2 regions of the Allosaccharopolyspora coralli genome follow, and region 1 is predicted to be linked to the other one. Evidence: riboswitches for the same ligand, from Rfam matches in the RefSeq annotation. Region 1 holds a riboswitch; the other holds the start of a gene.

Region 1 (4,085 bases):
CCACCGTCGGTTTCGGGATCGCCGCGACCGCACTGACCGCGTGCGAGAGGCCGCGCTGTTCCTTGACGGCCATGTCGGTAGCGGACTTGTCGGCCATCTCCTTGATGTCGGCGCCCGCGGCGAAGACCTTCTCGCCGCCGTAGACGATGACCGCCCGCACGTCGTCCCGTTCGGCGGCCTCGACCGCCACCTCGCGCAACTCCTGCTCGATCTGCTGGTTCAACGCGTTCATCTTCGGACGATCGAGCCTGATCGTGCCGATTCCGCCCTCGACCTCGAGCCTGACGAACTCACCCACGAAAGCACCCTCCTCGTTGACACGGTGTCGAGCCGAAGGCTACCCACACCGCCCCGTGCCTCGCCTACGACGTGACTCGCCTGCGCGCGAAGTACCGGTCGCCGCTGCGAGTGAGTTCCAGGTCTTGATCGAAGGTCTTCGACAGGTTGTCCTCGGTGAGCACGTCGTCGAGCAGTCCTTGCGCGACGACCGCACCCTCGCGCAGCAGCAGCGCGTGCGTGAACCCCGGCGGGATCTCCTCGACATGATGGGTGACCAGCACCGACGCGGGCGCGTCCGGGTCCATCGCCAACGCCGCCAGCCGGGCGACGAGATCCTCCCGGCCGCCCAGGTCGAGTCCCGCGGCGGGCTCGTCCAGCAGCAGCAGCTCCGGGTCGGTCATCATCGCCCTGGCGATGACGACCCGTTTGCGCTCGCCTTCCGAGAGCGTGCCGAACGTGCGTTCGGCCAGATGCGCGACACCGAGCAGTTCGAGCAGTTCGAGCGCACGGTCGGTGTCGAGGTCGTCGTACTCCTCGCGCCAGCGGCCCATCACGGAGTACCCGGCGCTGACGACGACGTCGCGCACGACCTCGTCGGTCGGGACGCGCTGTGCGGTCGCCGCGGAGCTGAAGCCGATCCGGGGGCGCAGTTCGAAGACGTCGGTGCGGCCCAGCGTCTCGTCGAGGATCCCGACGATGCCCGCGGTCGGATGCATCTCGGCGCCGGCGAGCTTGAGCATGGTCGTCTTGCCCGCGCCGTTGGGACCGAGCACGACCCAGCGCTCGTCGAGCTCCACCGCCCAGTCGACGTCGGCGAGCAGTGCGGTCGAGCCCCGCCGGACGGTGACCCCGCTCATCCGGATGACCTGGTCCTCCACGTCTACCTCCCGCCGCACGACCGGGCCGCTCGGTGCCGCCGCGTGCCCGCCGATGATGTCCGATCCGGGCTCGCCGCCCGCGTCGCACCCATTGTCGCGGTTCCCCCCTTCCGGCCGGCGGGGTGGGGCATGACAGCAAGGGAACATTCCTGTCACCGGTGCACGGAAAGTTCCCTTGCTGTCATCCCGCCCACCTCGCCCAGGGTGAGCAGCGTGACAGTAGGGGAACTGTCGGTCATCCGTGACAGGAAAGTTCCCTTCCTGTCACCGGCCCCGACCGGCTGCTTCGCCGGGTGGGCGGGTGCGATGAAGGGAACCTTACGGTCATGTGTGCGCGGAATGTTCCCTTGCTGTCACCCGCTCCGCGGTTGTGTTCCGGCGCCGCGTCGGTAGTGTCTGCTGGTGCTGATGGTTCGTCGCCACGTCACGGGCACCGAACGCCACGGGGCGCGAGGCGACGAGGCAAGAGGGAACCCGGTGCGAGTCCGGGACTGCCCCGCAGCGGTGAGTGGGAACGACCGTCGTCGCGTCCGCGGAAGGACACGGCACTGGGAGCCGCAACGGCCCTGGGAAGCCGACGACCAGTAGGCCGTCCCGTCAGGGACCTGCCCGCGAGTCCGAAGACCTGCCATCGGTGCGCACCCGGACGGGTGCGCTGTCCGGGGCCTCGTGGGTGGGCCGGGCGGACGTACGGGTCGTCGCCGCGATCCGCGCCGCGCGTCACCTCCTGCCTTCCCCGGACTCGTCCTTGTCGTCGAGCTCGCGAGGAGAGAGCTGTGACCATTGGATCGACCGTGCTCGGATACCCCCGGATCGGCCCGCGCCGCGAACTCAAGCGCGCGTTGGAGAGCTACTGGGCCGACCGCTCGAGCGAGTCGGAACTGCGTGAGGTCGCGAAGACGCTGCGCACCGACTCGTTGCGGGAGTTGCGCGACGCCGGGCTGAACACGATCCCGGGAAGTTTCTCCTACTACGACCAGGTCCTCGATGCCGCCGTCGTGTTCGGCGCGGTACCGCAGCGCTACCGGGACCTCGGCTTGAACCCGCTGGACACGTACTTCGCGATGGCGCGCGGCGTGGCCTCGACCGCACCGTGGGAGATGACGAAGTGGTTCGACACGAACTACCACTACCTCGTCCCGGAGATCGGGCCGGAGACGTCGTTCGCGCTCACCGACCGCACGCCACTGGAGCACTACCGGGAAGCCGCGGAACTCGGCGTCACCACTCGGCCGGTGCTGGTGGGGCCGGTGACGTTCCTGCTGCTGTCGAAGGCCTCGGAGCAGGCGGGTGAGCGGTTCCGGCCGCTGGAGCGGTTGGATGACCTCGTCACCGAGTACGCGACGCTACTCGGCGAGCTGCATCGGGCCGGTGTCGAGTGGGTCCAGCTCGACGAACCGGCGCTGTCCGCCGACCGCACGCAGACGGAACTGGAGCAGTTCCGTGCCGCCTACCGGAAGCTGGGTGCGCTGACCGAACGTCCGAAGATCTTCGTGCCGACCTACTTCGGACCGGTCGGTGAGGCACTGTCCGCACTCGCGTCGGCGCCGGTGGAGGGAGTCGGGGTCGATCTCGTCGCCGGACAGTCCACTGCCGACTCACTCGCGACCGCGACGGAGCTGCGGGACAAAACCCTGGTCGCCGGGGTCGTCGACGGCCGCAACGTGTGGCGCACCGACCTCGACGCGGCTCTGGGCACGGCGGCCACACTGCTCGGTTCCGCAGCCGAAGTCGCGGTGAGCACCTCGTGCTCGCTGCTGCACGTGCCCTACGACCTGGAGCTGGAGACGTCGCTGGACCCGCAGGTCGCCTCCTGGCTGGCGTTCGCGAAACAGAAGGTCGCCGAGGTCGTCACGGTCGAGACCGCGCTCCGCGACGGTCGCGAGGCGGTGTCGGCAGAGCTGGACCACGCTCGGAAGGCCGTGGAAGACCGGAAGAACTCACCGCGCCTGCGCGACGACACGGTCCGCTCCCGGACGGGCTCGCTCACCGAGTCGGACGTGCGACGGTCCGCCTACGAGACACGGCGCACGGCTCAGCAGAACGCGTTGAAGCTACCGGTGCTGCCGACCACCACGATCGGGTCCTTCCCGCAGACCAGCGAGGTCCGCAAGGCACGCGCCGCGCTGCGCAACGGCACTATCGCGGCTGCCGACTACCGTCAGCGCATGCTCGACGAGATCGAACGGGTGATCACGCTCCAGGAGGACCTGGGACTGGACGTGCTGGTGCACGGCGAGCCGGAACGCAACGACATGGTGCAGTACTTCTCCGAGTACCTCGCCGGGTTCGCTTCCACCGACAACGGGTGGGTGCAGTCGTACGGGTCGCGCTGCGTGCGACCGCCGATCCTGTTCGGCGACGTGTCGCGGCCGAATTCCATGACCGTGGAATGGGCGAGGGCGGCCCAGAAGTTCACCGCCAAGCCGGTCAAGGGCATGCTCACCGGCCCGGTGACGATCCTGGCGTGGTCGTTCGTCCGCGACGACCAGCCACTCGCCGACACCGCCGCGCAGGTGGGTCTGGCCATCCGGGACGAGGTCTCGGACCTGGAATCCGCAGGGATCGGCGTGGTCCAGGTCGACGAGCCGGCACTGCGGGAACTGCTGCCGCTGCGTGCCTCGCAACGTCCGGAGTACCTGAAGTGGGCGGTGGACTCGTTCCGCCTGTCGACGGCCGGCGCGAGCGACGCGACACAGATCCACACGCATCTGTGCTACTCGGAGTTCGGTGACGTCATCGACGCGATCGTGTCGCTCGACGCGGACGTGACGAGCATCGAGGCTGCCCGATCCCGGATGGAAGTCCTCGACGATCTCAACGCGGTCGGGTTCGGCCGCGGAGTCGGTCCCGGGGTCTACGACATCCACTCGCCGCGGGTTCCGGAGATCGACGAGGTGCAGCGGTTGCTGCGCGACGCGCTCGCCT
Region 2 (4,085 bases), 830 kb from region 1:
CCCAGGTGACCGCGATGGTGGGCCTGTCCGAGCAATCGGCGCTCACGCGCGCCGCCCGCCGGTGGTTCGGCGAGGCACCGAGCACCACCCGCAGACGGGCGATCTCCGGACACGGCGATTCACGCTGATTCGCGAGTGTCCGCACGGGCTCGCCGCCGGGAGGACACCCACGGCCAGGTGATGAGAGCCCAGCCGATCACCACCGCCACGAACTCGACCGCGATGTAGTACGGCCACGGCCCCATGACGTCGAGCAGCGACGGGTTCGCGGGCTTGCGGTCGAGAAAGCCGTAGTTCGCCCCGGTGGCGGCGTTGAAGGTCTGCGCACACACCGCCCACGCCAGCGTCACGGCCAGCGTGACCCGCAGACTCCGCCACGTCGGCCGCAACCCGACGCCCCAGGTCAGATACAGGGCCGCCCACGCCACGAACAGGTGATGCCCCCAGAACTCGACGAACGCCACGTGCGGAAAGTCGGGTGCGTCGAGGGCGGGGGTGAACATCGCCTGAGGGGTCAGTGTGAGCCCCCAGTAGTAGGTCAGCGCGAACGCCCACCACCGGTGCGACCACAAGGCGTAGGCGGCGACGATCCACGCGAGGTCGCTGAGCTGGAACGGCAGCGACTCGTACAGGTCCCACTGGGCGGGTGTGAGCGCGCGGACCTGGAACGGGAGTTGGAACGCGACCAGGACGACGGCGAACCCGCGGCTCACGACGCGCGCGGTGTCGCGCCCACGGTGCCTGCGTCCGAGCGCGATCAGGAACACCGCTCCCCCGGCTCCGAGCGCGAGGACCGCCCAGTGCGTGCCGCCGTAGGGCACGAACACCGGTTGCTGCGCGAGTGTCGCCTGCTCGAACAGGATCACCACCTCCGTCGCGCCACCTGGAGAACTCATCAGCGAAGGTCTTGCTCGGTGGTCGGGTCGAGGAACCTCAGCGGTTCCGCTGGCAAGACACGACGACAGCCCAGTCCGTCAGGATGCTCAGTCTACGAGAAGGAACGCTTCTCACCAGCATGTTCGGCCGGTGTGGCGGCCGCTCCACAGTGGAACGCCGGTGCCCTGCGAGCCGTTCGCGGGTACGTGCCACCGGCTCGCACTGTCGGCTGCGGGACGGAACTCGGAGCGGAGACGTAAGGTACCCGGAGTGGACCACGCACGAGGAGGATCCGTGACCGACGCACGCACCGGGCCGTTCACCCTGACCTTCGGTGAGCACACGCCGCAGCTCGACGACGGCGCGTGGGCCGCGCCGGGGTCCAGCCTCATCGGCCGTGTGCGCCTCGCGACGCAGGCCAACGTCTGGTACACCACCGTGCTGCGCGGCGACGTCGCCGACATCTCGGTCGGTGCCCGCAGCAATGTGCAGGACGGCGTGGTGATGCACGCCGACGAAGGGTTCCCGGCCGTCGTGGGCAACGATGTGACCATCGGGCATCGGGCCGTCGTCCACGGCTGCACGATCGAGGACGAGGTGCTCATCGGGATGGGCTCGGTGGTCCTCAACGGCGCGAAGATCGGCAGCGGCAGCCTCGTCGCCGCCGGTGCCGTCGTGCTCGAAGGCGTCGAGATTCCGCCCGGCTCGTTGGTGGCGGGCACTCCTGGCAAGGTGCGTCGCGAGCTGACCGGCGACGAGCAGGAGATGATCCGCGCCTCCGCCCGGCACTACGTCGACCTCGCCACCTCCCACCGCCAAGCCCTCAGCGGGTAAGAACTCTCTCACTCGTGAGGCGAACGGCACTTTCGCCTCACGAGACGAGGCGAAAGTGCCGTTCGCCTCGCGCGCGACGCCGTGATCTCGGCCACCACGGCCGGGTTGTTAGGCTCGTCGCGAGCCAGTCGTGCCCACCGGCCAGGGAATCCGGTCGAAGTCCGGAGCTGACGCGCAGCGGTAGGGGCGACGAGCGCGGGAGGCGTCGCGTGTCGACGGTGACCACTGGGCGGGTGCCCGGGAAGGTTCCCGCGCTCTTCGAGCCCGAGCCCGAAGACCTGCTGGCTCCCGGTCGCCCCGAGCACCGGCCGTGTCCCAGCGGGCCCCGCGTCCGGGCCCCGACCGAAGGGCTCCGATGCGAATGTCCACACCGCGTTCGACGCGTCTACTCACCAGCGGCGCTGCCACCGCGATCACCGCGGGCCTCCTCGCGGTCACCGCATGTTCCGGCCCCACCGGCGGCCCGGCCGGACCTCCGGACATCGCGGACAACTGTGGTGTTCCCGTGTCGGTGGACGGTCCTCCGCGACGTGCGGTGAGTCTGAACCAGCAGCAGACAGAGATCATGCTCTCCCTCGGCCTCGAGGACCGCATGGTCGGTACGGCGACCTGGACCGACCCGGTCGCGCCGCATCTTGCGGAGGCCAACGCCAGCGTGCCCCGGCTGGCCGACAACAACCCGTCGCTGGAAGCCGTTCTCGGCACCGAACCCGACCTGGTGCTCGGCGGCTACCAGGCGATCTACACCGACGGAGGGGTCGCGCCGCGCGAACGGTTCGCCGAGTTCGGTGTGCCGACCTACCTGTCGCCGTCGAACTGCTACCCGGAGGAAGCCGAGCTCGGCGAACCAGTGGGGCTGGACGACATCTACCGCGAAGTCCGGGAGATCGCGCAGCTCTTCGACGTTCCCGAACGCGGTGAGCAGCTGGTGACGGAACTGCGCGGGCGGGTCGAGGCCGCGCAGGCGAAGGTCGCCGGTCTCGACGGCCGCGAGAACACCTCGGTGCTGTTCTGGTTCGCCCGCACCGGATCTCCGTACGTGGCCGGGTCGACCGGCGCGCCGGGGATCATCACCCGCACGCTCGGCGTCCGCAACGCCTACCCCGACGTGGCATCGATGTGGCCGCAGGTCGGCTGGGAGGACGTGCTTCGCCGGGCTCCCGACGTGCTCGTGCTCGGTGATCTGACCCGGGACAGCGAAGGCGACACGCTCGAAGCGAAGAAGCGGTTCCTGCGCACCGATCCCGCCGTGTCGCAACTGGACGCCGTCCGAGCCGAGAGGTGGATGCCCATGACGGGGTCGGCGATGAACGTCAGCATCCGCACCGTCGACGGCATCGAAGCGCTCGCCGACCGCCTCGTCGAACTCGACCGCCAGACATGACGGTCGCGCAGGAGCTGCCGCGAGCGGTACGCCGTGTCCCCACGACGGTGTTCGTGACCGTGGGAATGGCGTGCCTGGTCCTGTCCGTCGCCGTCGTCGTCACGATCGGACCGGCGTCACTGTCCGTGCCGGACGTCTTTGAGGTGATCGGGGCACGCCTGGGCTTCGTGGACACCGGCGTCTCCCGCATCGGCCAGGGGATCGTGTGGAATCTGCGCCTGCCCCGCACGCTGATGGCTGCCGTCTCCGGCGCCGGCCTGGCCGTCTGCGGTGTGGTGTTGCAGTCGCTGCTGCGCAATCCGCTCGCGGAACCGTTCCTGCTCGGTGTCTCCAGCGGCGCGTCCACCGGCGCGGTGCTCGTGCTCATCCTCGGGATCGGTGCCGGCGCGGTGAGCCTCACGATGGGCGCGTTCGCCGGGGCGGTGGTCGCGTTCGTGCTCGTGATGGCGCTCGCGAGGCTCGCCGGGGGTGGCACGGCGAAAGTCATCCTGGCGGGCGTCGCCGGAACACAACTGTTCTCGGCGGTGACCTCCTACATCGTCATCACCGCCGCCGACGCCGAACAGGCACGGGGTGTGCTGAACTGGCTGCTCGGCTCGTTGTCCGGGGCACGGTGGGACGACGTGGCCGTGGCGGGCATCGTGTGCGTGCTCGGACTCGCGCTGTGCGTGTCCCGTTCCAACGCTCTCGACGCCTTCGCGTTCGGCCAGGACGCGGCCTCCTCGCTGGGGATCGACGTACTCCGGTTGCGGTGGTTGCTGCTGACCGCGACCGCGTTGGTGACAGCGACGATCGTGTCGTCGGCAGGGGCGATCGGGTTCGTCGGCCTGGTGGTGCCGCACGCCGCGCGTCTGCTGGTCGGGCACCGACACCGGGCGCTGCTGCCGGTCACCGCGGTGCTCGGCGCGTTGCTGCTGGTGTGGGTCGACACCCTGTCGGTCGTCGTCGCCGGTGCGCAGGAAGTGCCGGTCGGGGTCGTCACGGCTCTCGT

The links. A riboswitch is a leader RNA that binds a small molecule or an ion and turns the genes downstream of it on or off. The one in region 1 is predicted to bind cobalamin.
Region 2: another riboswitch for cobalamin. It lies ahead of GIY23_RS14160 (ABC transporter substrate-binding protein); the one in region 1 lies ahead of metE (5-methyltetrahydropteroyltriglutamate--homocysteine S-methyltransferase).

The regions. Positions count from the first base shown of each region.
Region 1 is NZ_CP045929.1:3,835,168-3,839,252, forward strand. Features, by position in the region: gene GIY23_RS17845 (enoyl-CoA hydratase/isomerase family protein) at 1-298, opposite strand, end outside; gene GIY23_RS17850 (ABC transporter ATP-binding protein) at 363-1,136, opposite strand; cobalamin riboswitch at 1,550-1,804, shown strand; gene metE (5-methyltetrahydropteroyltriglutamate--homocysteine S-methyltransferase) at 1,934-4,085, shown strand, end outside.
Region 2 is NZ_CP045929.1:3,005,290-3,009,374, forward strand. Features, by position in the region: gene GIY23_RS14145 (AraC family transcriptional regulator) at 1-128, shown strand, start outside; gene GIY23_RS14150 (YwaF family protein) at 120-896, opposite strand; gene GIY23_RS14155 (gamma carbonic anhydrase family protein) at 1,171-1,710, shown strand; cobalamin riboswitch at 1,819-2,010, shown strand; gene GIY23_RS14160 (ABC transporter substrate-binding protein) at 2,072-3,094, shown strand; gene GIY23_RS14165 (FecCD family ABC transporter permease) at 3,091-4,085, shown strand, end outside.